3 regions of the Pseudogulbenkiania sp. FW507-F1 genome follow, and region 1 is predicted to be linked to each of the others. Evidence: predicted binding sites of a transcription regulator. Region 1 holds the regulator's gene; each other region holds the start of a gene.
The links. Region 1 encodes FNR, which switches genes on or off when oxygen is low (the NO sensors DNR and NnrR bind a similar motif). Its sites were predicted from a motif close to TTGATNNNNATCAA; they were not measured.
Positions count from the first base shown of each region.

Region 2: the regulator FNR is predicted to act here: its motif matches at 2,831-2,844, upstream of nirJ (heme d1 biosynthesis radical SAM protein NirJ).
Region 3: the regulator FNR is predicted to act here: its motif matches at 4,991-5,004, upstream of AC3WG5_RS14055 (sarcosine oxidase subunit beta family protein).

Region 1 covers NZ_JBYSWM010000007.1:150,021-160,020, reverse strand. The annotation lists gene AC3WG5_RS06750 (inositol monophosphatase family protein) at 1-452, opposite strand, end outside; gene AC3WG5_RS06745 (RNA methyltransferase) at 594-1,358, shown strand; gene AC3WG5_RS06740 (DUF1853 family protein) at 1,336-2,286, shown strand; gene fnr (fumarate/nitrate reduction transcriptional regulator Fnr) at 2,498-3,253, opposite strand; gene hemN (oxygen-independent coproporphyrinogen III oxidase) at 3,387-4,796, shown strand; gene AC3WG5_RS06725 (patatin-like phospholipase family protein) at 4,884-5,867, opposite strand; gene AC3WG5_RS06720 (RrF2 family transcriptional regulator) at 6,247-6,708, opposite strand; gene hmpA (NO-inducible flavohemoprotein) at 6,766-7,983, opposite strand; gene AC3WG5_RS06710 (hypothetical protein) at 8,148-8,360, shown strand; gene queF (NADPH-dependent 7-cyano-7-deazaguanine reductase QueF) at 8,398-9,237, opposite strand; gene murJ (murein biosynthesis integral membrane protein MurJ) at 9,292-10,000, opposite strand, start outside.
Region 2 covers NZ_JBYSWM010000028.1:21,122-31,121, forward strand. The annotation lists gene ahbB (siroheme decarboxylase subunit beta) at 1-78, shown strand, start outside; gene AC3WG5_RS15825 (hypothetical protein) at 418-843, shown strand; gene AC3WG5_RS15830 (glutathione S-transferase family protein) at 1,017-1,640, shown strand; gene AC3WG5_RS15835 (DMT family transporter) at 1,694-2,563, opposite strand; gene nirJ (heme d1 biosynthesis radical SAM protein NirJ) at 2,903-4,108, shown strand; gene AC3WG5_RS15845 (cytochrome D1 domain-containing protein) at 4,105-5,646, shown strand; gene AC3WG5_RS15850 (Crp/Fnr family transcriptional regulator) at 6,078-6,767, shown strand; gene AC3WG5_RS15855 (MFS transporter) at 7,043-8,299, shown strand; gene AC3WG5_RS15860 (NarK family nitrate/nitrite MFS transporter) at 8,359-9,741, shown strand.
Region 3 covers NZ_JBYSWM010000021.1:49,171-59,170, forward strand. The annotation lists gene katG (catalase/peroxidase HPI) at 1-1,414, opposite strand, end outside; gene AC3WG5_RS14045 (helicase-related protein) at 1,767-3,743, opposite strand; gene purU (formyltetrahydrofolate deformylase) at 3,875-4,738, opposite strand; gene AC3WG5_RS14055 (sarcosine oxidase subunit beta family protein) at 5,113-6,366, shown strand; gene AC3WG5_RS14060 (sarcosine oxidase subunit delta) at 6,377-6,673, shown strand; gene AC3WG5_RS14065 (sarcosine oxidase subunit alpha family protein) at 6,670-9,687, shown strand; gene AC3WG5_RS14070 (sarcosine oxidase subunit gamma) at 9,680-10,000, shown strand, end outside.

The DNA of each region.
Region 1 (10,000 bases):
CATTCGTTCATGGCAATGCGCTTGGAAACGCGGATGCGGCGGTCGTTGAGGAAGGCGCCGACGCCGCGCGAGGCGGTGAACAGGTCGTTGCGGTTGGGGTCATACACTACGGCCTGCTGGATTTGACCCTTGTGCATCAGGGCGATCGACACCGAGTATTGCGGGTGGCCGTGCAGGAAGTTGGTGGTGCCGTCGAGCGGGTCGATGATCCACTCGAACTCGGCGTTGCCCAGGCCTTGGGCGCCGGACTCTTCTGCTAGAATCCCATGCTTGGGGTAGGCGTCGAGAATGGTCGAGATGATGGCCTCTTCGGCGGCGCGGTCGATTTCGGAGACGAAATCGTTGTGCTGCTTCTTCTCGACGCGGATGGTGTCGACGTTGTGCGACGCGCGCTGGATGACGCTGGCGGCGCGACGGGCGGCTTTCACCGCGACGTTGAGCATGGGATGCATTGACGGCCTCTAGTAAAGACAACTACCCCGGCCTTCCCGGTAGGGAAAATCGTAGTAGGAAACAATCTGGGTTAAGGAACGAAAAAACCCGGCTCATGGACGGGCTTTTGATAAGCCGTCTATTTTAATGCGAAATGGCGAATGAAGAAACCCGAAGTCCCTGATTTTTTGAAGAACATTCGTGTGGTGCTGGCGCGCCCCAGCCATCCGGGCAATATCGGATCGGCGGCGCGGGCGATGAAGACCATGGGGCTGTCGCGGCTCTACCTGGTCGAGCCCAAGACCTTCCCCAGCCCCGAGGCCGACACGCTGGCCTCCGGCGCGGTCGACCTGTTGCAGCAGGCGGTGGTGGTCGACACGTTGGCCGAAGCCTTGTCCGGCGTCACCGTGGCCTGCGCCCTGACCAGCCGCCGCCGCGAGCTGACCACGCCGCTCTCCACTCCGCGCGAAACCACGCCGGAGCTGGTGGCGCGCGCGCGCGACGGCGAACAAGTGGCGCTGGTGTTCGGCAACGAGACCTTCGGCCTGTCGATCGACGAGGTCGAGCTGTGCAACCGGCTGGTGACCATTCCCGGCAACCCCGAGTATTTCTCGCTCAACCTGGCGATGGCGGTACAGGTGATGACCTACGAGCTGTTCAGCCACACCGGCGTCGACGTCGATTACCTGCGTCCGGAAGGGGAGAGCGCGACGCGCGACGAGGTGGAGGGCTTCTGCGGCCACCTCGACCAGACCCTGGCCGATATCGGCTACTACGAGCGGCGCAACGGCGAGCGCCTGATGCGCCGCCTGCGTACCCTGTTCAACCGCGCCAACCTGCTGCGCGAGGAAATCGACATCCTGCGCGGCTTCCTCAAGCAGGTGCAGCGCGTGGCCCAGCGCGATGACGGCCGCCGCCAGCAGTAGCACTTTCTACCTGCCCTACGCGCACCCGGCGGTGCGCGACCTGGCCTTTCTACTGACGGCGCCGGCGCCGTGGCTGACCGGCGCCGACATTCTGCCCGAGCGCCTGCTGGGCGACGCCGGACCGGGACTGTTGGCCGAACTCGACCGCGCCCCGGCGGCGCTAGTGGCCTGGCTCGCCGCCCGTCCCACCACCCGCCTTGGTCGCTACGCCGAAAACCTGCTGGCGTTCTGGTTCGAGCTCGCGCCGCACATCGAGTGCGTGGCGGCCAATCTGCAGGTGCAGAATGGCGAGCTGCGCACCATTGGCGAATTCGACTTCCTGCTGCGCATCGACGGCGAGCCGTGGCACCTCGAAACCGCCAGCAAGTTCTACCTGATGCTGGGCGAAGGGCGCCATACCCTGGTCGGCCCCAGCCTGCGCGATGCCTGGGCGCTGAAGGCGGCCAAGTTGCAGGATCAGCTCGCGCTGTCGCGCCACGCGGCGGCGCAACCCTTGTTGCCGCCCGGCTTCGTCGGCTGCCGCACCGCGGCCAGGCTGGCGGGCTGGCTGTTCTATCCCCATGCCGTGCTGCTCGAGCCGCCGCTGGCCCCCGACCTCCTCACCGGCTGGGCGCGCCCGCTGCTGGCGCCGTGGCCGCGGCGCTCGCTGGCGTCGCGCTGGGTGTGGCTGCCGCGCTTGCGCTGGCTGGCGCCGGCGCGGGTGGACGAGGCCGAGACGCTGGACGAGGACGCGCTGCGCCGCCACCTGGCGGCGGCAGAGGCGCCACAGCTGGTGGCCGAGGTCTTGCCGTTGGGGGGCGGGGACTGGGAGGAAGTGGCGCGCGGTTTTGTCTGCCCGCCGAACTGGCCGCCGCCGGCGCGACTGGCCGAGTTGCTCGACACGGTGCAGGAACTGACCAATGGCAAGGCGGGAAGCGGGGGGCGCTGAACGCCATTCATGCCGCGGTGGCCGGTGGGCCGCCCGCTGACGCTAGGACCGCGGGGGCGCGGAAGGGCTCAGAACCTGTTTACGATCTGCTGCGCTTCGGCGATACGGCGTTAAAAACGACTTTGGAATGCTCATTTACTACTTGTAAACTCCGCATCCTCAGCTGTTTTTGCCTTGTCTCGCTCTAGCTCGCGAGATCGTAAACAGGTTCTCAGTGGTTCGGCGTCGGGTGGGCGTTGGCGCAGCCGGCGACCAACTGCTTGAGCTGCTCGGGCTGCTCCAGCTGGATGTGCTTGTGGTCCACCGCGATCCAGCCCTGCTGCTGGAACTTGGACAGGGTGCGGCTCACCGTCTCCAGCTTGAGCCCCAGGAAGCTGCCGATCTCCTCGCGGCTCATGCGCAGGATGAAGTCGTTGGCGGCGAAACCGCGTACCGTCAGGCGCTGCGACAGGTTGATGAGGAAGGCGGCCAGCCGTTCCTCCGCCTTCATATTGCCCAGCAGCATCATCACGTTGTGATCGCGCACGATCTCGCGGCTCATCAGCCGGTAGAAGTGGTGTTGCAGCGAGGGAATCTCCAGCGCCAGGTTCTGCATGCGGCTGAACGGCAGCTCGCACACCTCGCTGTCTTCCAGCGCGACGGCGTTGCAGCCGTGCACGTTGGCCGAAATCCCGTCCAGTCCCATCAGTTCGCCCGACATGTGAAAGCCGGTGACCTGCTCGCGCCCGTCCTGGCTGGAGATGCAGGTCTTGAAGAAACCGGTACGTACCGCGTACAGTGACTTGAAGCCCTCGCCGTTGCGAAACAGCGCTTCGCCACGTTTCAGGCGCCGGCTCTGGCGGATCACCGCATCCAGTCGCGTCATTTCCTCACGGTTCAGACCCAGGGGCAGACACAATTCGCGCAGCGTGCAGTTGGAGCAGGAGACCTTGAGGGCTTGCAGGGGAACAACAGTCGAGTCAGTCATGCGGCATGTCCGCTTCTGTTAAGTAAGCCTTGATGTTGGTCAAAGCGTTGGGCCTTGATGTCGGTCAAAGCGTTTCTGGGAGGTTTGCCGCAAATTTACCAGTCCACCACTGGTTTTTCCATCGCGAGACATCATGAACACCACCCACCCACCGTTTTCGCCCACACGTTGCGAGTTCGACCGCGCCCTGATTGCCCGTCTCGACGGCGCCGGCCCGCGTTATACCTCGTACCCGACCGCAGACCGCTTCACCGACGACTTCAGCGCCAAGGACTACCGTCACTGGCTGCAGCAGCGCAAGATCGGCGCCAACAGCCGTCCGATCTCGCTCTACGTGCATCTGCCGTTCTGCAATACCGTGTGCTATTACTGCGGCTGCAACAAGATCATCACCAAGGACAAGAGCCGCGCCGACCGCTACCTCGATTACCTGGAGAAGGAAGTCGGCCTGGTGGCCGACGTGCTGGGGCAGCGCGAAAAAGTGATCCAGCTGCACTTCGGCGGTGGCACCCCGACCTTCCTGTCGGATGAACAGCTGGAACGGCTGATGGGGATACTCCGGACCCGCTTCGAATTCTTGGCGGAGGGAGAATATTCCATTGAGATAGATCCGCGCAAGGTGACGCGCGACACCGTGCTGCATCTGGCGCGCCTGGGCTTCAACCGGATGAGTGTCGGGGTGCAGGATTTCGAGCCGCGCGTGCAGCAGGCGGTCAACCGCATCCAGAGCGAAGAAGAGACGCGCGTGGTGATCGACGCCGCGCGCGAGGCCGGCTTCCGCTCGGTAAGCGTCGATCTGATCTACGGCCTGCCGCTGCAGACCCAGGAGTCGGTGGCGGCCACGGTCGACAAGGTCATCGCCATGGGGCCGGACCGCATCGCGCTCTATAACTACGCCCATCTGCCGACGGTGTTCATGCCGCAGCGGCGCATCAACGAGGCCGACCTGCCGCTGCCGCCGGTCAAGCTCGACATCCTGCAGCACTCGGTGGAACAGCTGGCCGCCGCCGGCTACGTGTTCATCGGCATGGACCACTTCGCCAAGCCGGAGGACGACCTCACCGTGGCGCTGCGCCAGGGCCGGCTGCAGCGCAATTTCCAGGGCTACTCCACGCACGCCGACTGCGACATGATCGGCTTCGGCGTGTCCTCCATCGGCAAGGTCGGCCCCTGTTACAGCCAGAACGAGAAGGATCTCGAGAGCTACTACGCCGCACTCGACGAAAACCGCCTGCCGGTGCTGCGCGGCATGGTGCTGGACGGCGACGACATCCTGCGCCGCTCCATCATCCAGGCGCTGATGTGCCGCTTCGCGCTGTCGGTGGAAGCCATCGAGCAGGTGCACGGCATCAACTTCGCCGAGTACTTTGCCGCCGAGATGCCGGCCATCCGCGAGTTCCAGCAGCAGGGCCTGCTCACTTTCGACGGCGACTTCCTGATGGTTGAGCCCAAAGGCCGCTTCCTGATCCGCAACATCGCCATGGCTTTCGACCGCCACCTGCGCGAGCGCCAGACCAAGGCGCGCTACTCGCGCACCATCTGATCCTTTCCCTTCCCGCCACGGCCGCCTTGCGGTCGTGGCGCGCTCTTGCCGCGGCTCTTCGTTGCGCCGCGACGACGTCGCCCCGTGTCAGCCGATGCGCCGCCACAGCCGCATCGTGCTTTTTCTCCCGACTTCCGCACCGTGCTCTTGCAGCCAGGCCTGCGCCCGCTCGCGCCCGGCGGCAAACAACTGCTGCACCAGGCCGTGATGCGGCGTGAGCTTGCTCAGGCTGTCGAGCGCGCCGGTGGTAGCGTCCGCATCGATATGGTGCAGGCGCAGCTGGCGCAGGTGTCGCTCCAGGCGGCCCAGGCCGAACAGACTTCTGCCGGCTTCGCGCTTGGCGATGGCCAGCCCTTGCAACTCGGTATGCAGCGACGAGCCGAAGCTGATGTCGTTGAGGCGGCGCTCGACCGCGCCGGCACGCCCAGGCGTCTCCTCCCACTGTTGCGGCACCAGCGTCACCAGCACGATATCGCGGGCGCGCCCCTGGTAGGCCAGCGGAAACAGCGGCGGGTTGGCGGTGAGGCCGCCGTCCCAGTAGGCTTCGCCGTCGATGTGTACGGTGTGGTGCAGCTGCGGCAGGCAGGCGGAAGCCAGCAGGTGCTCCACGCTCAGCTCGTGGGCATGGAACAGCTTGAGGCGTCCGCTGTTGACGTGGGTCGCGGCGATGAACAGCTGGATCGGGGTGGTGCGCAGCCGGGCGAAGTCGATGCTGCTGGCGATCAGCTCGCGCAGCGGGTTGTAGTCGAACGGGTTGAGCTGGTCCGAGGTCAGGAAGTGCGACAGCTGCAGCAGCCCTTGCAGCGCCACGGGCGGGGCGTGCGCCGCCGGCCAGGGGTAGAGCGCCGACAGCCGTTGCCAGAACTGTCCCAGCGCCTCGCGCGCGCCGTCGTAACCACCCTCCATCCAGCCGTAGGCCAGCAGCGCCGCGTTCATGGCGCCGGCACTGGCGCCGCTCAGCGCGGCGGGGTGATAGCGGCGTGTTTCCAGCAGCCTGTCCAGTACGCCCCAGGTAAAGGCGCCGTGCGCGCCGCCGCCTTGCAAGGCCAAGGCGATCTCAGTGGTCTTCATGGGTGTTCCCTTTCTCGAAGAAGCCAGCCTGCTACAGGCTAGAGCCGTTCTGTTGCGGGGATGTGTTGCCGGGGAATCTGCAACGCTGGGTGAGAGGTGGCGGGGCCGCTCAGGTGGCCATGGCATGACGCCGACCCGGTTTAGGCAAGCAAACTTCCGGCCATGTTCCGCAGAGGGGGCGATGTGTGGGGGATGCCGGCAGGGCAAAGTACGGCGGCAGACGTGGCCAGGCCGTCCCGGGCGATCGCCGCGGCCCGGTGGCGGGGAGAGCACAGGGCCAGAGCGGCCGATGGAGGGCGGGGAGAGCGGTGTCCAGTGCGGTGTCGCGCGGAGCGGCGCCGTGCCAGCGTCGAACCACCGGATAGGGCGGCGGAGGGCGTTAGGAGACGGTGCCCGGCTCCAGCGGACGGGGCCGGCGGTGCAGGCGGACGATGGCCTCGCCGGTCGGCGCGGCGACGGCGGAGGCCAGCGTGAAGCGGTTGAGCGCCTCGAAGAAGGCGGTGAGGCCGACGTCCAGCGCCGACTTGAGCTGGCAGCCGCTGCGCAGCGCGCAGGGCGGCTCGGCGCAGTCGATCAGGTCACTCATGCCTTCCAGGGTGCGGATGACGTCGCCCAGCCGGTAGTGATCGGCCGGGCGCGCCAGCGCCAGCCCGCCGCCCTTGCCTCGGGTGGTGACCAGCCAGCCCTGCTGCGCCATGAAGTGCACTACCTTGACCAGGTGGTTGCGCGACACGGCGAAGCGCTCGGCGATTTCCGGGATGGTGACCGGGGTGTCGCGTTCGCGGTGGGTCAGGTACATCAATACCCTGAGGCCGAGGTCGGTGAAGCGGGTCAACTGCATGATTCGTTCTGTCTCGAGTGATGCGGGCAGGATACCCCTCCCACCCGCGCGGCACAATCAGCCGGCTATGGTATGCGAGCCGAACACTTCGTAGTGGATGCGCCCGCCGTCCACCCCGGCCGCCAGCAGCCAGTCGCGCTGCGCCAGCATGAACGCCAAGGGGCCGCACAGGTAGTAGTCGGCATCCGGCAGCAGTACCTGCTCGCGCACAGCGCCCAGGTCGACGCGGCCTTGCTGGTCGTAGTCTTCGCCCAGGCGGTCTTCGGCACCCACTTCTTCGTAGAACACCACCTTGCTGACATTGTCGCATTCCGCCGCCAGCTGGTTGACGTGGCGCTTCATGGCGTGCACCGCACCGTTGCGACAGCCGTGGACGAAGGCGACGCGGCGCGGGCTTCGCGTCAGCACCAGATGGTTGAGCATGGCGAGCATCGGCGTCACGCCAACCCCGCCGCTGATCAGCACGACCGGGGTGCTGCGTTCTTCGTGCAGGAAGAAGTCGCCACCCGGCGGGGCCAGTTCGAGCTGGTCGCCTTCGTGCACGGTGTCGTGCAGCAGGTTGGAGATGCGTCCGGCCGGGGTGCTACCGTTGCCGGGTTCGCGCTTGACCGAGATGCGCAGGTAATCCTGGCCCGGTGCGTCCGACAGGCTGTACTGGCGCGGCTGCAGCAACCCCAGTTCCGGCACGAAACGCTTCAGCGTGATGTACTGGCCGGGACGGAAGCCGGGCACCGCGCCCTTGTCGGACGGGGAGAGGTAGAACGAGGTGATCTCACTGCTTTCCGCCACCTTGCGGGTGACGGTGAAGCTGCGCACGCCGGACCAGCCGCCGCGGCTCAGCGCGCCGTCGGTGTAGAGCTGTTGTTCCGCCCCGATCAGCAGGTCGGCAAGCTGGCCGTAGGCCAGGCGCCAGGCTTCCAGCAACTCGTCGCTGGCGGCTTCGCCCAGTACTTCGCTGATCGAGGACAGCAGGTGATGGCCGACGATCGGATAGTGCTCAGCACGGATGCCCAGGCCGACGTGCTTGTGGGCGATGCGCATTACCACCGGCGCCAGGACCGAAGGATCGTCGATGTGTTCGGCGTAGCCCAGTACCGCCAGCGCCAGCGCCTGCTGCTGCTGGCCGGCCTCCTGTTTGGCCTGGTTGAACACGTGCTTGAGTTCCGGGTTGTGGCTGAACATGCGGCGGTAGAAATGGCTGGTCAGGGCGACGCCGTGTTCGCGCAGAACCGGTACGGTGGCTTTGACGAGTTCGCGGTGCTGGCTGCTGAGCATGTGAAGTCCTTATAAGTTGTCAAAAAAATACATCTTATCGGCGATACCTATATCAGCATGTTCTGATACTAGACGCGCCGCCACTAAAGATGTATCAATAGTACATGTTTAAAAAGGGTGCTGTCACCTGGCACGTGCAGCGCCGTCGGCAAAAGGTGCGAATCATGCAACAAGGAATGGAACGTATTGCCCTGGTCACCATGCTGGTGTCGTTGTCGGTGTTCAGCGTCGGGGTCTACACCGCCTATTTCCGCGAAGCGGAGGTGGCGATGCCGCTGCTGATCGCCGCGCACCTGTCGCTGACGGTGGCGGCCGGCCTGTTCAAGGTGGGGGCGGTGGTGCTGATGGCCTGCCGCAAGGCGCGGCGGACGGCGTGACGAGGTTGGCCGAAGGGCTTCGGCCAACCTTGGGGATTTACTGGCGCGCGGTGCGCACGTTGGCCGGCGCCGGCTCTCCGCCATTGCTGCGGAAGGGATTGATGTCGAGGCCGCCGCGCCGGGTATAGCGCGCGTACACGGTGAGTTGCTGCGGCTGGCAGGCGCGCAGCACGTCGGTGAAGATGCGCTCCACGCACTGCTCGTGGAACTCGTTGTGCTGGCGGAAGCCGATCAGGTAGCGCAACAGGCTCTCGCGTTCGATGCGCGGTCCGATGTAATGGATCTGCACGCTGCCCCAGTCTGGCTGGCCGGTCACCAGGCAGTTCGACTTCAGCAGGTTGGAGCACAGCGTCTCGCTGACGATGTGCGACAGATCGGCCGAAAGCCGTGCTGGATCGGGGTGATAGTCGCTGACCTCGATGTCGAGGTCGTCGATGTACTCGCCGGCCAGCTCGTCGATCCGTTCTCGTGCAAAATCCTGCGGACTCGTCAGGCTGACGGCGACCGGGCCACCGGCCGCGCGCGACAAGTCCAGCGCGAGTTGGGCCTGCAATTGCGCCATGCTGTCGAGCCGGGTCTGGTTGTAACTGTTCAGGTAGAGCTTGAACGACTTCGACTCGATCAGGTTCGGGGTGTCGGCCGGGATACGGAAGGTGGCGATCGCCACCTGCGGCTTGCCGCGGGCGTTGAGCCACGACAGCTCGTAGCCGGTCCAGATGTCGACGCCGGCAAACGGCAGCGCCGAGCCGTCCACGCCGATCTCGTCGCGCTTTTGCTGGCGCGGAATCGGGAACAGCAGCTCCGGCGCGTACTGGTCCTGGTACTGCACGGTCTTGCCGAGCGGCGACTGTTCGGGGGTCTTGGTGTTACTCGCCATCGTCTCGTTACTTTCCTTTTCCGGACAGGGCCGGCCTTGGCCCTGTCCTGTTGCTCAGTGCTCGCGGCGCATGAAATCGCTGGGTCGGAAACCCTGCGCGAACAGCAGGCCGAAATACATCGCCACCCCGGCCATGATGATGGCCGACAGCCAGCCCACGCGCTGCCACGAGTGGCCGTGCCAGTTGATTGGCAGCCACAGTGCCGCCACCAGCAGCGCCGCCATGCCGCCCACCGCCACGCCCAGGCGCAGCAGGAAGGAGCGCCAGCCCGGCTGCGGTTCATACACCCCCTGCTTGATCAGCAGGTAGAGCAGCAGCCCAGCGTTGAGGCAGGCGCCCAGCCCGATCGACAGCGCCAGCCCCGCGTGTTTGAGCGGAAACACGAAGGCCAGGTTCATCAGCTGGGTCAGGAACAGGGTGACGATGGCGATCTTCACCGGCGTCTTGATGTTCTGGCGCGCGTAGAAGCCGGGCGCCAGCACCTTCACCAGGATCAGCCCCAACAGGCCGATGGCGTAGGCGATCAGGGCGCGCTGCGTCATCAGCGCGTCGTGCGCCGAGAACTTGCCGTACATGAACAGCGTCGCGATCAAGGGTTGCGACAGTACCGCCAGACCGACCGTGGCCGGCACCGCCAGCAGCAGCGACAGGCGCATGCCCCAGTCCAGCAGCTTGGAGTAGTCGTCGGCGGAATTGTTGGCGGCGTGCTTGGACAGCGACGGCAGCAGGATGGTGCCGAGCGCCACGCCCAGCACCCCGGTG
Region 2 (10,000 bases), on a different contig from region 1:
CAACTCGGCCCCGCTTGCCGCGCCCATGACATCCTGTTCTCCAGCCGGATATTGAAGAAGACTGGGCTGCGTATCTGAGCAAGAAGCGGCTCTCCATGCGCCGGCGCGATGTCGTGCGAGTACTTGGTGCCTGCTAGGCTGTGGCTTGGCGGCCTCTGCATCGGTCCCGGTTTCTGTCTCTAGTCCTAAACGTTGGCTTCGGGTTGCAAAGCGCGCCTGATTGCGGCCAAAGAGCATCCTGAAGTGTGCGCGCAACTGCCTTGCGGGACTGTCATTGGGCAACGTCTTTGTTTTATGATTAAGGAATAACCCATGCGGTGACGCCCGCCAGGCTAGGGGGCGCTCGCAGACAACTGCGGTAGCGACGTAAATAATTATGTCATTTGGGCCGCCGGTTTATAGTTGGGCCTCTTAACAATGGACACACCAATCCTAGTCGCTGTTATTTCAGCAGCCGCAAGTCTTGCGGTTGCGGCCGTTACGTTTTCTCTCACCAAGCGGAAGGAACGTGAGGCTGAATGGCGGAAACAGAAGTTAGAACACTATCGCGAATTTCTGGACGCTCTGAGCGGGGTGGTTGGTTCAGATTCAACGCCCGAAGGCCAACGTAGATGGGCCAGAGCTACAAACACTATCGGACTCGTTGCCTCGCAGCAGGTGCTCTTGGCGCTTCGACGGTTCCAGGATGCAATTGCGAAATCCAACCCGAATCATTCGGTGGAAGTGCATGACCGCGCGCTTAATCAACTCATGCTTGCTATCCGTGCCGATCTTGAAGTCACGCCCGCTGACGATCCGGCTACTTTCTCTTTTCGGCTTTGGTGCTCTGGCACAAATGACTAGAGGCCCAACCCATCATTCGGGTGGACCTGCGCGAACATGCTGCAATGCATCGACTTTATAAACCTTCGAAGGAAGATCTAGTCACGCTTGGCACCCCTAACGGCTTGCGGTCTTCTTAATATCGAACGTTAATTGCCATCAGTCATCTGAGTAGTCGAAAGGTCACCAAACCCATGCTGAAAATCCTCGGCAAGTCTTCCTCCATCAACGTGCGCAAGGTGCTATGGCTCTGCGAGGAGCTTGGGCTTCCTTACCAGCAGGAGCAGTATGGTTCGGGGTTCCAGGCAACCGACACCCCGGAATTCATGGCGCTCAACCCCAACGCCATGGTTCCCGTGTTGATCGATGATGACTTCGTGCTTTGGGAGTCGAATACCATCTGCCGCTACCTCGCGGGGCGGGAGCTGCGGTTCGACCTGCTGCCCGGTGCCCCCAGGGAGCGTGCGCTGGTCGAGAAGTGGATGGATTGGCAGGCCACCGAACTCAACAACTCGTGGCGCTACGCCTTCATGGCGCTGGTCCGGCGAAGCCCTGCGCATGCGGACCCGGAGGCGATTGAGGCCGGCGTAGCGGGCTGGAACCGTCACATGGCGATGGTCGAGGCGCAGTTGTCTCGCACCGGGGCGTACATCGCCGGCGCGTCGTTCACGCTCGCTGACATCGTCATCGGCTTGTCTACCCATCGCTGGTACATGACACCGATGCCGCGCCCGGCGTTGCCGGCGGTAGCGGCATACTACGAACGCCTGAGCGAGCGGCCCGGTTACCGGCTGCATGGGCGCAACGGCACGCCGTAGCCGCATGGCGGCTGGCCCCCATGAGGAGGCCTCCCGACCCGGTCAGCGCGTGCTCACCCTGCCGCCGTTACCCACTCTTGCCGCCCACGCCGGTTGAGCCACAGCGAGGCGAGGATCACGCCGCCGCCCAACGCCAGGCGCGGCAGGTCGGCGTCGCGGTTCCAGATCAGCACGTTGACCAGCAGCCCCGTCGGGACGTGCAGTTCGTTCAGGATCGCTAGGGTGCCGGCGCTGACTTCCACGCTGCCCTTCACCCACCAGTACATGCCGAGCGCGGTGGCGAACAGGCCCATCCACGCCAGCACGCCCCATTGTAGCGTCGTGTGTGGCAGGCGGCTGGCGTCGCCGAACAGCAGGAAGGACGGCAGCGCCAGCAGCAGCGCACCGAGGAAGAAGTGGCCGAAGTAGCGGTACAGCGGCTGCGGTACGGGGTGCTGTTGCTGCAGGCGGCGGCACAGCACCTGGCCGGCGGCAAAGGTGAGGTTGGCGAGCTGCAGCAGCAGGAAGCCGACCAGGTACTCGCCCGCCAGCGGCTGGAAGCGGATGATGACGCCGCCGCCCACGGCGACCACGGCGGCCAGCAGCGCCCAGCGGTTGAAGCGGTGCGCCAGCGCGTCGTCGAGCAGGGTGACGTAGATCGGCGTCATCACGGTGAACAGCAACACCTCCGGCACGGTCAGCACGCTGAAACTGCGGTACAGGCATAGGTAGGTGACGCCAAACTGCAGCGCCCCGGCGAGCCAGAAACCGCCGACGAGCCGGCCGGGCAGGCCGCGCCATTGCGTGAAGGGGATGAATACGGCGGCGGCGATCAGTACGCGCAGCAGCACGGCGAAATCGCTGTCCACCTGTCCGGCCAGGTATTGGCCGATCAGGCTGAAGGAAAAGGCCCATAGCAGGGTGACGGCAAGCAGGTAGCGCATCGGTCCGGAGGATCAGGCAGTGACGGGGTAGCGATGATAGGCCGCCGGCGGGGAATGCGCCATCGGCGGGGTGGGTTTTGGCGTTGATTGCCGCTTCATGGCGTTAGCTTCCGTCGTCACGGTTGGATGGCGCGGCGGGGGGCGTGGGGACGCCGTCCATGCCCGTCCGGCAGCGTGCCTCCCGTGCATGACGGATTTCCCTGCGAGGATGGAAAAGCACGATCTGCATCAAGCATCCGCGCGCGGGGAAGGCCCGGCCTCCGGTGGTTGACCATGGTCAATGCAGAATAGGGGGCGATGCCGTGAAATGACGCCAATGTCATTGACGGAGCCACCCCGATGCTGCGCCTCACCCCCTACCTGCAGTCCGTCGCCCATCCCGTGCCGCTGGTACCGCCGCGCCAGCCCACCGGGCCGGTGGTGATCTGGAACCTGATCCGGCGCTGCAACCTGACCTGCAAGCACTGTTATTCGGTGTCGGCCGATACCGTCTTCCCGGGCGAACTGTCCACCGCCGAGGTGTTCACCGTGATGGAGGATTTGCGGGCCTTCGGGGTGCCGGTGCTGATCCTCTCCGGTGGCGAGCCGCTGATGCGGCCGGATATCTACGACATCGGCCAGCGCGCCAAGCAGCTCGGTTTCTACGTCGGGCTGTCGAGCAACGGCACCCTGATCGACCGGGGCAACGTCGGGCGCATTGCCGCCGTGGGCTTCGACTACGTCGGCATCAGCCTCGACGGCCTGCGCGCCACCCACGACCGCTTCCGCCGCCTCGACGGCGCCTTCGACAGTTCGCTCGCGGCGCTCAGATTGTGTCGCGACGCCGGCATGAAGGTGGGCGTGCGCTACACCATGACCGAGGACAACGCCCACGACCTGCCGGCGCTGCTGCAGCTGGTGGACGACGAGGGCATCGACAAGTTCTATTTCTCGCACCTTAACTACGCCGGGCGCGGCAACAAGCACCGCGCCGACGACGCGCGCCATGCCCGCACGCGTTGGGCCATGGACTTGCTGATCGAGAGCTGCTGGCAGCACATCCAGGCCGGCCGGCCCAAGGATTTCGTCACCGGCAACAACGACGCCGACGGCGTCTACCTGCTGCAGTGGGTCGAACGCCATCACCCGACGTTGGCCGAAGACCTGCGCCGGCGCCTGGAGCAGTGGGGCGGCAACGCCTCCGGCGTCAACGTGGCCAATATCGACAACCTCGGCAACGTCCACCCCGACACCATGTGGTGGAAGATCGGCCTCGGCAACGTCAAGGAGCGGCCGTTCTCCGCGATCTGGCCGGATACCACGCACCCGCTGATGGCCGGCCTCAAGCAGCGTCCGCGCCCGGTTACCGGGCGCTGCGGCGCCTGCCGGCACCTGGCCATCTGCAACGGCAACACCCGGGTGCGCGCCTGGGAACTGACCGGCGACTTCTGGGCCGCCGATCCCGCCTGCTACCTCACCGACGCCGAGATCGGCGTGGCCGAGGGCGAGCATCCGCTGGCCGAGCTGACGCCGTACCCGCGCCGCCGCCGGGAGGTGCAGGCATGAAGGCGCTGCTTCCCCTGGCCCTGCTGGCGGCACTGGGCTCGCTCCAGCCGGCTTCGGCCAACCCTGCCGCGCTCTACCAGCAGCACTGCCAGAGTTGCCATGGCGACAACCGCATGGGGGCCATGGCGCCGGCGCTGCTGCCGCAGAGCCTGGAGCGCCTCAAGCCGGCCGATATTCTCGACACCATCCGCCACGGCCGCAGCGCCACCCAGATGCCGGCCTTCGCCGAGCGCCTGGCCGACGCCGACATCCAGGCGCTGGCGGGCTACCTGAAGACGGCGCCGGAACAGCCGGCGCGCTGGAGCGAGGCCGACACGGCCGCCTCGCGCGTGGTCTATGCCGATCCGGCACGCCTGCCGGCGAAGCCGGTGCACCGGGCCGACCCGCAGAACCTGTTCGTGGTGGTGGAAGCGGGCGACCATCACGTCTCGGTGCTGGATGGCGACACGCTCAGCCCGATCGCCCGTTTCCAGAGCCGTTTCGCGCTGCACGGCGGCCCCAAGTTCTCGCCGGACGGCCGCTTCGTCTATTTCGCCAGCCGCGACGGCTGGGTGACGCAGTATGACCTCTACACGCTGCAAAACGTCGCCGAGATCCGCGTCGGGCTCAATACCCGCAACGTCGCGGTGTCCAGCGACGGGCGCTGGGTGCTGGCCGGCAACACCCTGCCGGAAACGCTGGTGTTGCTCGACGCCAACGGTCTCAAGCCAGTCAAGACCATTGCCGTGCAGGACGCCGCCGGCAAGACCTCGCGCGTCTCGGCGGTGTACGACGCCGCCCCGCGCCATAGCTTCATCGTGGCGCTGAAGGACGTGCCGGAGCTGTGGGAAATTTCCTACGATCCGAAGGCGGCCAGGGTCTACCCCGGCCACGTGCACGATTACAAGATGGGCGAGGCGCTGAGCGTCGACGGCTTTCTCAACCCGCGCGTGACGCCGCTCGACCTGGTGCTGGACGATTTCTTCTTCGACCCGGCCTACCGCCACGTCATCGGCGCCTCGCGCGAAGGCCGGGCGCAGGTGATCAACCTCGACATCCGGCGCAAGGTGGCCGAGCTGCCGCTCGACGGCATGCCGCATCTGGGCTCCGGCATCGCCTTCGAAGAGGGCGGCCACCGCTACATGGCCACCCCCAATCTCAGCAGCGGCCGGGTGACGGTGATCGATCTCGACAGCTGGCAACGCGTCAAGGACATCCCGACGCTGGGGCCGGGCTTCTTCCTGCGCAGTCACGAAAACACCCCGTACGCCTGGGTCGACGCCATGATGGGGGCGAAGAAGGACACGCTGGCGATCATCGACAAACGCACCCTGGAAGTGGTGAAGACCATGACGCCGCGCCCGGGCAAAACCACCGCCCACGTCGAATTCACCCGCGATGGCCGTTACGCGCTGGTGAGCGTGATGGAGAACCCGGGCGAGCTGCTGGTGCTCGACGCCGCCACCTTCCGCGAAGTGAAGTCGTTGCCGATGGCCAAGCCGATCGGCAAGTACAACGTGTTCAACAAGGTGACCCGCTCCGAGGGCACCAGCCATTAAGCTTGCGAATAAATCTGCTGTGCACCCCCATCCCGGCCCTGCGATGCGCGCCGTACCCTTTGTACGGCTGTGCTTCTCGAACCAGCCTGGGGCCGCTCGCAACGATTTCTTTCGCAAGCTCGGATATATGTAGTGCGTAGAATGGGTGAAGGCGCTTCTGCCGCAACCCATCGCTGATGGGGGGCGCTGCGCTTCACTCCTCCTGCGGTTCTGGGAATCAGGCAAGGGAAGTGCGCTCGTCCGCCTGTCCCCGCCATTATCGAAGCGTCTTCAAACGGCTTCCGGGCTCTCGGCCTCCTAAGCCGTTTGGATGATCAGGGGTGTACTTCCGGTTCATGGTGCCGTGCTGGCGGAGCCGGTATGGTGGGCGCTGCTTGGCGCTTTACCTGCGCTTCCCACACCACCACCCCGTCGCACAGGAATAGCAGACCATGAGTCAGATCGATATCCGTTCGTTCTTGCGGCACCAGCCGCTGTTTCAAGAGTTATCGGACGGCCAGCTCTCGGCGCTGGTGCCGTGCACCCACGAGGTGCGCGGTCAGAAAGGCCAGATCATCTTCCAGAAGGGCGACCCGTGCGAGGGCATGTACCTGGTCGTCTACGGCCGGATCAAGCTGTCGATCTCGTCGGCGCAGGGCGCCGAGAAGGTGATCGAGATCATCCATCCGGGGCAGAGTTTCGCCGAGGCGGTGATGTTCCTTGGCAGGCCGTGCCCGGTGATGGCGCAGTTTCTCGAGGACGGCCTGCTGCTGCAGGTGGAGGCGCGCTCGATCTTTGCCGCCATCGCCCGCGATGCCGCCTTCGCCCATCGTCTGCTGGCCGGCCTCAGCCTGCGCCTGCACGGCCTGGTGCGCGACGTCGAGCGCTACTCGGTGGAAAACGCGCTGCAGCGCGTGATCGGCTACCTGCTGCAGGGCGAGGACCACCCCGGTCAGCCCAACCGCGTGGTGACGCTGCCAGTGAACAAGAACCTGATCGCCTCGCGCCTCAACCTGACGCCGGAAACCTTCTCGCGCGTGCTGCACCAGCTCTCCGACGCCGGCCTGGTGGCGGTCAACGGCCGCGAGATCACGCTGATCGATATGAACCGCCTGGCCGATTTCGGCAGCGTGGCGAGCTAGCGCTCCGTCTGTTGCTGGGTTGGCCGAAGGCCGGCCCGGCATCCCCTCGCCGCGACTTGTCGCCGGTCTGGCCATGCCCGCGCCGTCCGGCGCGGATTGGCCGTCGCTGTCTTCCGCCCGCGTCTCCTCCTAAAGTACTAGACCCTGCCGGCCTTAAGGGTATACCCGGCTAGCTCTTTTCCCTCGGCATATGCCCACGTTAGGTGAATGGGAATCCGCTGGCGCAAAGCGTACCTTTCATAGCGAGAAATCAGCTCACAACGAGGGGGCCAGCCATGGCGTCGCACAGTTACAAACAATACGCGGTACTCGTTTCCAGTACGGTGTCGTTCACCGTCTGTTTCATGATCTGGATGATGTTTGCGGTACTGGGGATACCGCTGAAGCAGCAGCTCGGCCTGAATGAAACCGAATTTGGCATCCTGGCTGCCACGCCAGTGTTGACCGGCTCGCTGATCCGCGTGCCGCTGGGTATCTGGACCGACCGTTTCGGCGGCCGCATCGTGTTGTTTTCACTGATGATCGCCACCATTATCCCAATCTACGCCATGCAGTTCGCCACCCAGTACTGGCAGTTCCTGGTGATCGGCCTGTTCGTCGGCCTGGCCGGTGGGTCGTTCTCGGTCGGCACGCCCTACGTGGCGCGCTGGTTCAAGAAAGAGCAGCAGGGGCTGGCGATGGGCGTGTTCGGCGCCGGTAACGCTGGTTCGGCCCTGACCAAGCTGGTGGCGCCGTCGATTGTCGCCGCCTGGGGCTGGAAGATGGTGCCGACGGTGTACGCCGTGATCATGCTGGTGGTGGCGCTGAGCTTCTGGCTGTTCAGCTATCACGATCCCAAGCACGTGGTGTCGTCCAAGGTATCGCTCAAGCAGCAGCTCGCCCTGATGAAGAACCCGGCGGTGCTGCGCTACTGTCAGTACTACTCGGTGGTGTTCGGTGGCTACGTTGCCCTGGCGCTGTGGATGATCCATTACTACGTCGGCGAATACGGCTTCGACATGAAGCACGCAGCCTTCCTGGCCGCCTGTTTCTCGCTGCCGGGCGGAGTGCTGCGCGCCTTCGGCGGCTGGCTCAGCGACAAGTGGGGGCCGTTCAAGGTGACCTGGGGCGTGATGTGGGTGTGCTGGGTGGTGTTCTTCCTGCTCTCGTATCCGCCGACCCAGATGGTGGTCAATACTATCAAGGGCCCGGTGTCGTTCGATGTCCGTCTGACCCCGACGCTGTTCACCGTACTGCTGTTCGTGGTCGGCGTGGCCATGGCGGTGGGCAAGGCCTCGGTGTTCAAGTTCATCTCCGAAGAGTTCCCCGACAACATCGGCGCGGTGTCCGGCGTGGTGGGCCTGGCGGGCGGTCTGGGCGGCTTCTTGCTGCCGATCCTGTTCGGCGCCCTGGTCGATCTGACCGGCGTGCGCTCCAGCTCCTTCATGCTGCTCTACGGCACCGTCTGCGTTAGCCTGATCTGGATGCACTGGTCGTTCAAGGCGGTCCGTCGCGCCGAAGAGGCGGGCGAGCTGGCCACCGTTAAATCCTGATATCGAATTTTAATGAAGGAGGGCTCCCCCTGGAGCCCTCTCCCTGGAGGACTCTTACCATGACGTCTTACGTACTGACACGCTGGGAGCCGGAAAACTCGGCGTTCTGGCAGGATGAGGGCAAGGCGGTGGCCCGGCGCAACCTGTGGATTTCGATCCCGGCGCTGACGCTGGCCTTCGTGATCTGGCAGGTGTGGAGCGTGGCGGTGTTGAACATGCCGAACATCGGCTTCAACTACACACAGAACCAGCTGTTCTGGCTCGCCGCGCTGCCGGCCCTGTCCGGCGCCACGCTGCGCATCTTCTACTCCTTCATGGTGCCAATCTTCGGTGGCCGCAAGTGGACCGCGTTTTCCACCGCCACGCTGCTGCTGCCGGCGGTAGGCATCGGCTTCGCGGTGCAGGATACCTCCACCAGCTACGGCACCATGGCCTTCCTGGCGCTGCTGTGCGGCTTCGGTGGCGGCAACTTCAGCTCGTCGATGGCCAACATCAGCTTCTTCTTCCCGAAAGCGGAGAAGGGTACCGCGCTCGGCCTCAACGCCGGCCTCGGCAACCTCGGCGTGTCGCTGGTGCAGTTCGTGGTGCCGCTGGTGATCACCGCCGGCGTGTTCGGCGCCTTCGGCGGCGAGCCGCAGACCTGGATCAAGGGTAGCCAGACCAAGCTGATGTGGCTGCAGAACGCCGGCTTCATCTGGGTGCCGTTCATCGTGCTGTCGACGCTGGCAGCATGGTTCGGCATGAATGACATTGCTTCGGCCAAGGCCTCGTTCGCCGACCAGGCGGTGATCTTCAAGCGCAAGCACAACTGGCTGATGTGCTGGCTCTACATCGGCACCTTCGGTTCCTTCATCGGCTTTGCCGCTGGCTTCCCGCTGCTGGTGAAAGGCCAGTTTCCGGATATCGACCCGACCAAGTACGCCTTCCTCGGCCCGCTGATTGGTGCCCTGGCACGCCCGGTGGGTGGCTGGCTGGCCGACAAGATCGGTGGCGCCAAGGTGACCCAGGCGGTATTCGCGCTGATGATCGCCGCCGTGTTCGGCGTGCTGCAGTTCCTGCCGCACGGCGGCCAGGGCGGCAGCTTCCAGGGCTTCTTCTCGATGTTCCTGTGCCTGTTCGCGCTGACCGGCATCGGCAACGGTTCCACCTTCATGCAGGTGCCGACCATCTTCCTGACCCTGCACAAGCGCATGGCCGGCAGCAGCGAGGCGGCACAGAAGCAGGCCGTGGCCAACGCCACCAAGGAGGCTGCTGCGGTGCTGGGCTTCTCCGGTGCGGTCGGTGCCTACGGCGGCTTCTTCATTCCGAAGAGCTACGGTACCTCGATTGCGCTGACCGGTGGCGTCGAGGCCGCGCTGTACGCCTTCATCGCCTTCTATCTCAGCTGCCTGGTGATCAACGGCTGGTACTACGCACGCAAGAACGCCGAAGTACCGTGCTGAGAACGGCACACTGACGAGGCTTGGGTCTCGTTGCCAGGGGTGCCGTCGACGGCCCCCGTCCGCTTCCCTTTATGTCGACTCTTTGCCCCGCCCCGTGCGGGGATTTTTTTTGCGCCGGCGGCGATGGATTTGGGCGGGGTAGTTCTTTGGGAGTAGCCGGGATGGCCGGGCGGCAGGGGGAGGGGGTAGTGCCAATGCGCAGGCTTCGGCCAACCTTTGGCGAATGTCGTGCTGGACCGGGTTTCCCTAAGCTTTGCAA
Region 3 (10,000 bases), on a different contig from region 1:
AGCCGCGGAAGGTGGACGCCGACGCCCAGGCGGTGGAGACCAGTTGCGAGACGGACAGGCCCGACGCCAGAATCTTGCCCTTGAGGGCGGCAATGTCCTGTTCGTCGATCAACTTGTGATCGAGCGCGGGGATAGGGTCTTGCCAGAGGAGTTCTTCTGCCGGCACTTCCTGGCCGAGATAGCGTGCGCGCGGCCCCATGTCGCGGTGCGTGAGCTTGAACCACGCCCGGGCAAACGCGTCGGCGAACTGGTCCGGGTTCTCGTAGAAACGTCGCGAGATCTTTTCATAGGCCGGGTCGAAGCGCAGCGAAAGATCGGTGGTCAGCATCGTCGGAGCGTGATGCTTCGACGGATCGTGCGCGTCCGGAATGGCCCCCGCACCCGCGCCGTCCTTGGCGACCCACTGGTGCGCGCCGGCCGGGCTCTTGCTCAGCTCCCATTCGTAGCCGAACAGGTTCTCGAAGAAGTTGTTGCTCCACCGGGTCGGCGTGGTGGTCCAGGTCACTTCCAGGCCGCTGGTGATGGTGTCGCCGCCTTTGCCGGTGCCGAAGCGGCTCCTCCAGCCGAGCCCCTGCTCTTCAAGGCCGGCGGCTTCCGGCTCGGCCCCTACATGGGATGCCGGGCCGGCGCCGTGGGTCTTGCCGAAGGTGTGGCCGCCTGCAATGAGCGCCACCGTCTCTTCATCGTTCATCGCCATGCGGGCAAAGGTCTCGCGGATATCCTTGGCCGCCGCGAGCGGGTCCGGGTTGCCGTCCGGGCCTTCCGGGTTCACGTAGATCAGGCCCATCTGCACGGCGCCGAGCGGATTTTCCAGATCCCGCTCGCCGGAATAGCGTTTGTTTTCCAGCCAGGTGGTTTCGGCGCCCCAGTAGACGTCTTCTTCCGGCTCCCAGACGTCTTTCCGCCCGCCGGCGAAGCCGAAGGTCTTGAACCCCATCGACTCCAGCGCGACGTTGCCGGCGAGAATCATCAGGTCGGCCCAGGAGATCTTCCGGCCGTACTTCTGCTTGATCGGCCACAGCAGCCGGTGCGCCTTGTCGAGGTTGGCGTTGTCGGGCCAGCTGTTGAGCGGGGCGAAGCGTTGCTGGCCGGCTCCGGCGCCGCCACGGCCGTCGCCGATGCGGTAGGTGCCGGCGCTGTGCCAGGCCATGCGGATGAACAAGGGTCCGTAGTGACCAAAATCCGCCGGCCACCAGTCCTGCGAGTTAGTCATCAGCGCCAGGAGGTCCTTCTTCACGGCCGCCAGATCGAGATTCTTGAATGCTTTGGCGTAGTCGAAGTCCTCGCCCATGGGGTCGGACAGCGACGAGTGTTGGTGCAGGATTTTCAGGTTCAGCTGATTGGGCCACCAGTCCTGGTTCGACGTGCCACCGCCTGCGGTATGTTTGAAAGGGCATTTCGATTCAGTCGACATGGGTTCTCTCCTGGGGACATTGGCACTCACACCCGGCTCCATGTGGAATACATGAGCCTCTCCTAAAGAGTAAGTAGTCTCAATTTAGTCGGGAAATTGATTTATTCGATGACCAGGAAATAAAAAAACTAAGACCCGTGTTTAGCTGTCTTCGAGGCCCTATTCAACGATCGCGAACAGGTTCTAACGTCACCTTCACGGCATGGCTTCCTGTTGCGGAGCTGGGCATGAGGCTAACCGCGGTAGGCGCCGAGGGGGCGAGACGGGGGCGAGACGGGGTGGCAAGAGGCCCCGTTCCCGGAAGCCAAGCAGGCCACATCCCCGCCTGGGCTTCCGGTCTCGGTATCCGGGCTCAGCGCCGCCCGGGCTTGAACTGTCTGGGCTTGCCGCTGCCGGGCTGGCGGCGTTGGTCTTGCGGCGCGCGGCGGCCGTGGCGGCGGGTGTTCTGGGCCTGCAACAAGGCGTCGATCTTGTCGGAGGTGGACTGCATCAGCGTCTGCGCCATCTCGCCGTGCGGGAAGGTGTCGGCCATGCGGTAGCCCAGCCAGGCGTAGGCGGCGTAGAGCTTGCAGGTGTCTTCGAGGTATTGCAGTTCGTTGCGTCCGCCCATGCCTTCCATGCGCAACAGCGGCGCCTCGCGGCCGTCGGCGCGGTACTGCGCCCAGTCCTGCAGCGCGCGTTCCAGCATCGGGATCTTGGTCGATACCGGGCACAGGCTGAAGGTGAAGCGGTCGGCCAGCGTCAGCGGCAGGGCGTCGAGCCAGCGCGCCTTCTCGATCTGGTCTGCGAGGTTGGCAGGCAGGAAGAATTCGTCGTGCACGTTGATGTGCTTGGTGAACAGCTCCAGCAGCGCCTGCAGCTTGCTCTGGCCGGTGGCGGCGGCGATTTGCTGCAGGTAGTCGAGGCTGGGCGCGACGTAGAAGCCGGAGGCCGGCAGCGGCTCGGTCGTTTCCTTGAGCAGGTTGGCGATGATCTGGTGGGTATGGCTGTCGAGCCCGGCGACGTAGCCCGCCTCGTGCGCGCCGAAGCGGCCGGCACGCCCGGCGATCTGCTTGGCCAGCGCGGCCGGGATTTCGCCTTCGCTGTAGCCGTCCCACTTGCTGGCGGTGGTGAAGATGACGCGCCGCGCCGGGGTGTTGAGGCCCATGCCGATGGCGTCGGTGCCGACCACGATCTTGGTTTCGCCGTCGATGAAGCGTTCCGCCTGCGCCTGGCGCACTTCCGGCGACAGGTTGCCGTAGATCGCCGACACCGCGAAGCCCTGTTCGATGGCCTGGTCGCGCCAGTTGAGCACTTCGCGGCGCGAGAAGGCGATCAGCACGTCGCCCGCCTGCAGGTTCTTGAGCGAGCCCAGCGGTTTCTTTTCCATCACCAGCGGCGATTTGCGCTGCAGCTTCTTCACTTCCAGCGTGCCGCCGACGCGCTTGACCAGCGCCTCGATCGCCGGCTCGGCTTCCAGCGCGCCCAACAGGTACACGGTGCTGGCCGGCACGCCGCACACCGCGGCGGTCCAGGCGGCGCCGCGGTCGGGGTCGTCGAGCAGCTGGATTTCGTCGATCACCGCCACGTCGAGCGGACGGTTCGGGTTGAGCATCTCCACCGTGCTCGCCACGTGGGTGGCGTCCGGGTGCAGCTTGCGCTGTTCGCCGGTGATCAGGCTGACCGCCACGCCGGCGTCGAGCAGGCGCTGGTAGTTTTCCAGTGCCAACAGCCGCAGCGGGGCGAGATAGGCGCCGGTGCCGGCCTGGGCCAGGTGTTCCATCGCGGCGTGGGTCTTGCCGGAGTTGGTGGGGCCCAACACGGCGATGAAGTGGCGGCGCATGCTTTGCGCCAGCGTGAACGATTCCGGGTAGAGCGACAGGTTGACCGCGTTGCGGGTCTTTTCGGCCTGACGCGTGGCGGCGTGGCTGTCGCGCAGCGCGGCGATGCGATCGAGCGCCAGCGAGCAGCGCCGCTTCGCCAGTTCGTACTTGGCGAGAAAGGCCTGCAGCGCGCCGGTGGGGTCGAGCTCGTATTGTTCGGCCAACGTCAGCACGCGCTCGGCGCACTCGCGCACGTGCGCTTCCAGCCGGGCGCGCGTCGCGCTGTTCCAGCGTTCCTGCACCAACGCCAGGCGCGCTGCATCGTCGAGCTTGCGCCACTTGGCGGTCTTGCCGAGGAAGCCTTCGTCCGGCACCAGGTGATAAGGCACGCGGCGCGCGCCGACGAGGATGTCGCCGTGCACCGACAGGGCGTAGCTGCCGTCGGTGGTGACCAGTTTGGCCTGGTGGGTGTCGAGGTAGGCGTCGAGGGCGGTGATATCGGCGATATCGGTGGACGTGTCGGTCATGGAGCGGGGGAGGAAATGAGGCAAATGACCGGCATGATAGGGCAGGATGCCGTGCGCGAACAGTGCGTTGCAGCAAAAGCGTTGCAGGGCCCCGCGGACGACGTGCCAGCGCCGCCGCGGGGCAGGGTGGGTCAGCGCAGTACCACGGTACGGTTGCCGTTGAGGAACACGCGCCGTTCGAGGTGGAAGCGCACCGCGCGCGCCAGCGCCAGGCACTCCATGTCGCGCCCGGCGGCCAGCAGCTGCTCCGGGCGGTAGGCGTGGTCGACGCGCTCCACCACCTGCTCGATGATCGGGCCTTCGTCCAGATCGTCGGTGATGTAGTGGGCGGTGGCGCCGATCAGCTTGACGCCGCGTTCGTGCGCCTGGTGGTAGGGCTTGGCGCCCTTGAAACCGGGCAGGAAGGAATGGTGGATGTTGATGGCGCGTCCCGAGAGCTTCTTCGACATCTCCGGCGACAGCACCTGCATGTAGCGTGCCAGGATCACCAGCTCGGATTGGGTTTCTCGCACCAGTTCCAGCAGTGCCGCTTCCTGCTGCGGCTTGGTGTCGTGGGTGACCGGCAGGTGGTGGTAGGTCAGGCCGTGCGCGGCGGCGATCGGCGCCAGGTCGGCATGGTTGGAGACGATCGCGGTCACTTCCATGTCGAGGTCGCCCATCTTGCAGCGGTAGAGCAGGTCGTTCAGGCAGTGGTCGAGTTTCGACACCATGATCAGCACGCGCGGACGGGTGTGCGTGTCATGCAGCGTCCATTGCATGTCGTAGTGGCCAGCCATGTCGGCGAGGCCGGCTTCCAGTGCGGCGCGGTCGAAGCCGTCGCCGAGCGAGTGGAAGGTGCAGCGCACGAAGAAGCGCTGGGTGTCCTCGTCGTCGAACACCGCCAGCTCGTCGATATAGCAGTGGTGCGCGTCGAGCAGTTGCGTGGCGCGGGCGATCTGGCCCGGGGCGCTTTTACAGGTGAAGGCCAGGATGTATCTGAGTTGGGACTGGGACATGGTGGGTTTCTCGGTCACCGGCTGGCGGTGTGCCGCTCCTTTGGCTATCCGTTGATCGACGCGGTCGTTGGTCGGTTTGTTACCGACGACGCTGCTTCACCTTAGCGCGCGCGAAAAGGGGGCTCTGGCCGTCAGCCGCCAGGTTTTGTCGTTTTTTGGACATGGATTTTGGCGGGGCATGGCGAGGGTTTCGGCCAACCTTGGGTGCCTTGCCGAGGCTTTCAAGGGGGCGAGGGGATAAATATCGGGTAAATGATCTGGGTCAAGGGCGCTTTGTCGTAAATCGGCAAGTGATCGTCCTTTCCAGTCAATCGGAACGGGGCCGGCTCGCCAAGAATGAACTCACCTTGGCACCTCAAATACGGACCCGTCCCATGGCAAACCGTTACTCCCTCTGGAGCCTGTTGAAGAACGGGCTCAAACATAATGAAAGCTGGCAGCCGGCCTGGCGCAGTCCGCAGGCGAAGCCTCGCTACGACGTGATCATCGTCGGCGGCGGCGGCCATGGTCTGGCGACAGCTTATTACTTGGCCAAAAACCACGGCGTGAAGAATGTCGCGGTACTGGAAAAAGGCTATCTCGGCGGCGGCAACACCGCGCGCAATACCACCATCGTGCGTTCCAACTATCTGTGGGACGAGGCGGCGCAGTTGTACGAACACGCCATGAAACTGTGGGAAGGCCTGTCGCTGGATTTGAACTTCAACGTGATGTTCAGCCAGCGCGGGGTGATGAACCTCGGCCACACCTTGCAGGACATGCGCGACATCGAGCGCCGCGTCAACGCCAACAACCTGAACGGTATCGACGGCGTGGTGCTTTCGCCGAAGGAAATTCAGGACATCGTGCCGCTGATGGACATCAGCGCCAAGACGCGCTATCCGGTGATGGGCGCCAGCTACCAGCCGCGCGGCGGCGTGGCACGCCACGACGCGGTGGCCTGGGGCTTCGCCCGCGGCGCCAGCGAGCTGGGCGTCGACATCATCGAGCAGTGCGAAGTCATCGACATGATCATCGAAGACGGCCGCATCAAGGGCGTCAAGACCACCAAGGGCGACATCTTCGCCGACCGTGTCGGTTGTGTGGCCGCCGGCAACTCGACGCCGCTGGCCAAGATGGCCGGCGTGCGCCTGCCGCTGGAAAGCCACCCGCTGCAAGCGTTCGTGTCCGAATCGATGAAGCCGTGCCTGGACACGGTGGTGATGTCGAACGCTGTGCACGGCTACGTCAGCCAGTCCGACAAGGGCGAGCTGGTGATCGGCGCCGGTATCGACAGCTATCTCGGCTACGGCCAGCGCGGCAGCCCGCACGTGATCGAGCATACCGCGGCGGCGATCATCGAGCTGTTCCCCAGCTTCTCGCGCGTGCGCATGAACCGCCAGTGGGGCGGCATCGTGGACGTGGCGCCGGATGCCTGTCCGATCATCAGCAAGACCAAGGTCAAGGGCCTGTACTTCAACTGCGGTTGGGGCACCGGTGGCTTCAAGGCCACCCCGGGTTCGGGCTATGTGTTCGCGCACACCATCGCCAACGATGAGGCGCACCCGCTGAATAAGGCGTTCGCGCTCGACCGCTTCAATACCGGTCATCTGATTGACGAGCACGGCGCCGCCGGCGTTGCGCACTAAGGAGCCGCAGATGTTCCAGATTCATTGTCCGCACTGCGGGGCAACCCGCGAGGAAGAAGAATTCAGTTACGCTGGCGAGGCCTACATCCCCCGTCCGGCCAACCCGGAAGAGGCGACCGAAGCCGAATGGGGTGATTACCTGTTCATGCGCAAGAACACGCGCGGCTGGTTTTGGGAGCAATGGCAGCACACCGCCGGTTGCCGCAAGGTGTTTGCGGTCAAGCGCAACACCGTGAGCTATGAAATCGCCGGCACCTGGACGCTGGCCGCAGGCAAAGAGCTGTATCTGAAGGAGAGCGAAGCATGAGCGCTTACCGTGTCCACCGTAGCAGCCAGCGCATCAACGAAAAGGCGCCGCTGACCTTCCGCTTCGACGGCAAGAAATACCAGGCCTTCGCCGGCGACACGCTGGCCTCGGCCCTGATCGCCAACGGCGTGAAACTGATCGGCCGCAGCTTCAAGTACGGCCGCCCGCGCGGCATCGTCGGCCACGGCGCCGAAGAGCCGAACGCGCTGATCCAGCTCGAGACCGGGGCCCATACCGTACCGGACCTGAAAGCGACCCAGGTGGAGATGTACGAGGGGCTGTCCGCCACCACCACCACCGGCTTCCCGTCGCTCAACTTCGACCTGAAGGGGCTGGCCGGCCAGTTCAGCCGCTTCATGCCGCCCGGCTTCTACTACAAGACCTTCATGGGTCCGGCGAAAGCCTGGCCGTTTTATGAAGAGATCATCCGTAAGGCCGCCGGCTACGGCCGCGCTCCGGTCGATCCGGATCCGGAATTCTACGACCACCTGCACCACCACGTGGATGTGCTGGTGGTGGGCGGCGGCGCCTGCGGCCTGTGGGCCGCTACGCTGGCCGGCCGTGCCGGTCTCAAGACCCTGCTGGTCGACGAGCAGAGCGAAGCCGGCGGCTGGATGCTGTCTGATGCCCGCGCCGTGATCGACGGCAAGCCGGCGATGAAGTGGGTCAGTGAGCGCCTGGCCGAATTGAAGAGCCTGTCCAACGTCACCGTGCTGACCCGCACCACGGCGTTCGCCCACCACGAGCAGAACCTGGTGCAGGCGGTCGAGCTGGTGCAGGACCACCTGCCGATCGCGCAGCGCGTCGCCACCCTGCCGCGTCAGCGCCTGCACAAGATCCGCGCGCACCACGTGGTGCTGGCCACCGGCGCCATCGAGCGTCCGCTGGTCTACGGCAACAACGACCGCCCGGGCGTGCTCACCGCCGCCGCCGGCCAGACCTACCTGAACCGCTACGGCGTGGCGGTCGGGCGCAAGGTGCTGCTGCTCACCCATAACGACGCGTCGTACGACACCGCGCTGGACCTGGCCGAGGCCGGCAGCCGCGTGACCCTGATCGACACCCGTCAGCGCGGCGCCGCCGCCTGGCGCCTGGATGCGGCGAAGAAGGCCGGCGTCGAGCTGCTGCTCGGCTACGGTATCGCCGAGGTGCAGGGCGGCAAGGCCGCCAGCGGCGCCAAGCTGGTCAAGCTCGACCCGCACTGCCTGACCGTGACCGGCAAAGGCCCGACCCTGTCGGCCGACGCCATCCTGTCCTCCGGCGGCCTGACCTCGACCGTGCACCTGTTCTGCCACAACAACGGCCGCCCGTACTGGAACGAAGAACGCCTGTCCTTCGTCACCCCGGACGAAGGCCGCCAGGGTATCAGCGTGGCCGGCGCCATCACCGGCCGCTGGGGCCTGGGTGAGGCGCTGGCGCAGACGCACGCCTCGGTCAGCGCGATGCTGATCGGCTTCGGCCGTACGTCGTCCAGCACCTGCCCGGTCAGCGAAGACAAGGACATCCAGCCGACCCGCCGCGTGTTCCGTGTACCGGACGGCAAGCCGGAAGGGCACGGTGCCAAGGCGCTGGTCGACTTCCAGAACGACGTGGCCGCCGCCGACATCCATCTGGCCGTGCGCGAGAACTACCGCTCGATCGAACACGTCAAGCGCTACACCGCGCTGGGCTTCGGTACCGATCAGGGCAAGCTGTCCAACGTCAACGGCTTCGCCATCGCCGCCGAGGCGCTCGGCATGCCGATCTCGCAAGTGGGCACCACCACCTACCGTCCGGCCTACACCCCGGTGACCTTCGGTGCGCTGGCGGGCAGCCACGTCGGCGATACCTTCGACCCGCGCCGCTACACCGCGATGCAGTCGTCGCACGTCGCCCGCGGTGCGCTGTTCGAGACCGTCGGCCAGTGGATGCGCCCCTGGTACTTCCCCAAGGGCAACGAAACCATGCACCAGGCGGTGGACCGCGAGTGCCTGGCGACTCGAAATAGTGTTGGCGTGATGGACGCGTCGACCTTGGGCAAGATCGACATCAAGGGCCCGGACGCGCGCGAATTCCTCAACCGCATCTACTCCAACGCCTGGACCAAGCTCGACCCGGGCAAGTGCCGCTACGGCCTGATGCTGGACGAGAACGGCATGGTGATGGACGACGGTGTGACTGCCTGCATCGCCGACGACCACTTCTACATGACCACCACCACCGGCGGCGCCGCGCGTGTGCTGAACTGGCTGGAGCGCTGGCACCAGACCGAATGGCCGGAGCTGAAGGTGCGCTTCACCTCGGTCACCGACCACTGGAGCACCACCGCCGTGGTCGGCCCGAAGAGCCGTGCCGTGCTGCAGAAGCTCTCCAGCGACATCGACCTGTCCGCCGACACCTTCAAGTTCATGGACTGGCGTGAAGGCACCGTCGCCGGCGTGCCGGCCCGCGTGTGCCGCATCTCGTTCTCCGGCGAGCTGGCGTATGAAATCAACGTCGACGCCTGCTACGGCCACTACATCTGGGAACAGGTGATGGAAGCCGGCAAGGAGTTCGGCATCACGCCGTACGGCACCGAGACCATGCACGTGCTGCGTGCCGAGAAGGGCTTCATCATCGTGGGCCAGGACACCGACGGTTCGATGAGCCCGATCGACCTGAACATGGCCTGGGCGGTGGGCATGAAGAAGCCGTTCAGCTTCCTCGGCAAGCGTTCGCTGTCGCGTTCCGACACCTCGCGCTCCGACCGCAAGCAGCTGGTGGGCCTGTACACCGAAGACCCGAAGGTGGTGCTGGCCGAAGGCGCGCAGATCCTGTCGAGCCGCAACACGCAGGCGCCGGCCGACATGCAGGGCCACGTGACTTCCAGCTACCACAGCGCCTTCCTCGGCCGCTCCATCGCGATGGCGGTGCTCAAGGGCGGTCTGAAGCGCGAAGGCGACACGGTGTACGTGTGGGCGCATGGCAAGATGCACCCGGCCAAGGTGGTTTCCTCCGTATTCGTCGATCAAGAAGGGGTGCGTCAACATGCCTAACTTCCAACCCTACCTGCAATCGCCGCTGGTCAACTTCAACCTGCCGGCGCTGACGGTACCGGCCGACGCCAGCCAAAAGGTGCGCGCCAACGAACTGCCGCTCTTGGGCTACATCGTGTTGCGCGGCGACCTCTCCGACGCTGCCGTGGCCCAGGCCATCAGCCAGGCCACCGGCCTGGCGGTGCCCGCCGCCAGCCGCTTCAGCAGCGGTGAGGCCGGCGTGCTGATCTGGCAATCGCCGGACGAATGCCTGCTGATCACCGCCCGCGCTGCCGTGCCGGCGCTGCTGGCGGCCTGCGCCAAGCACTTCGAC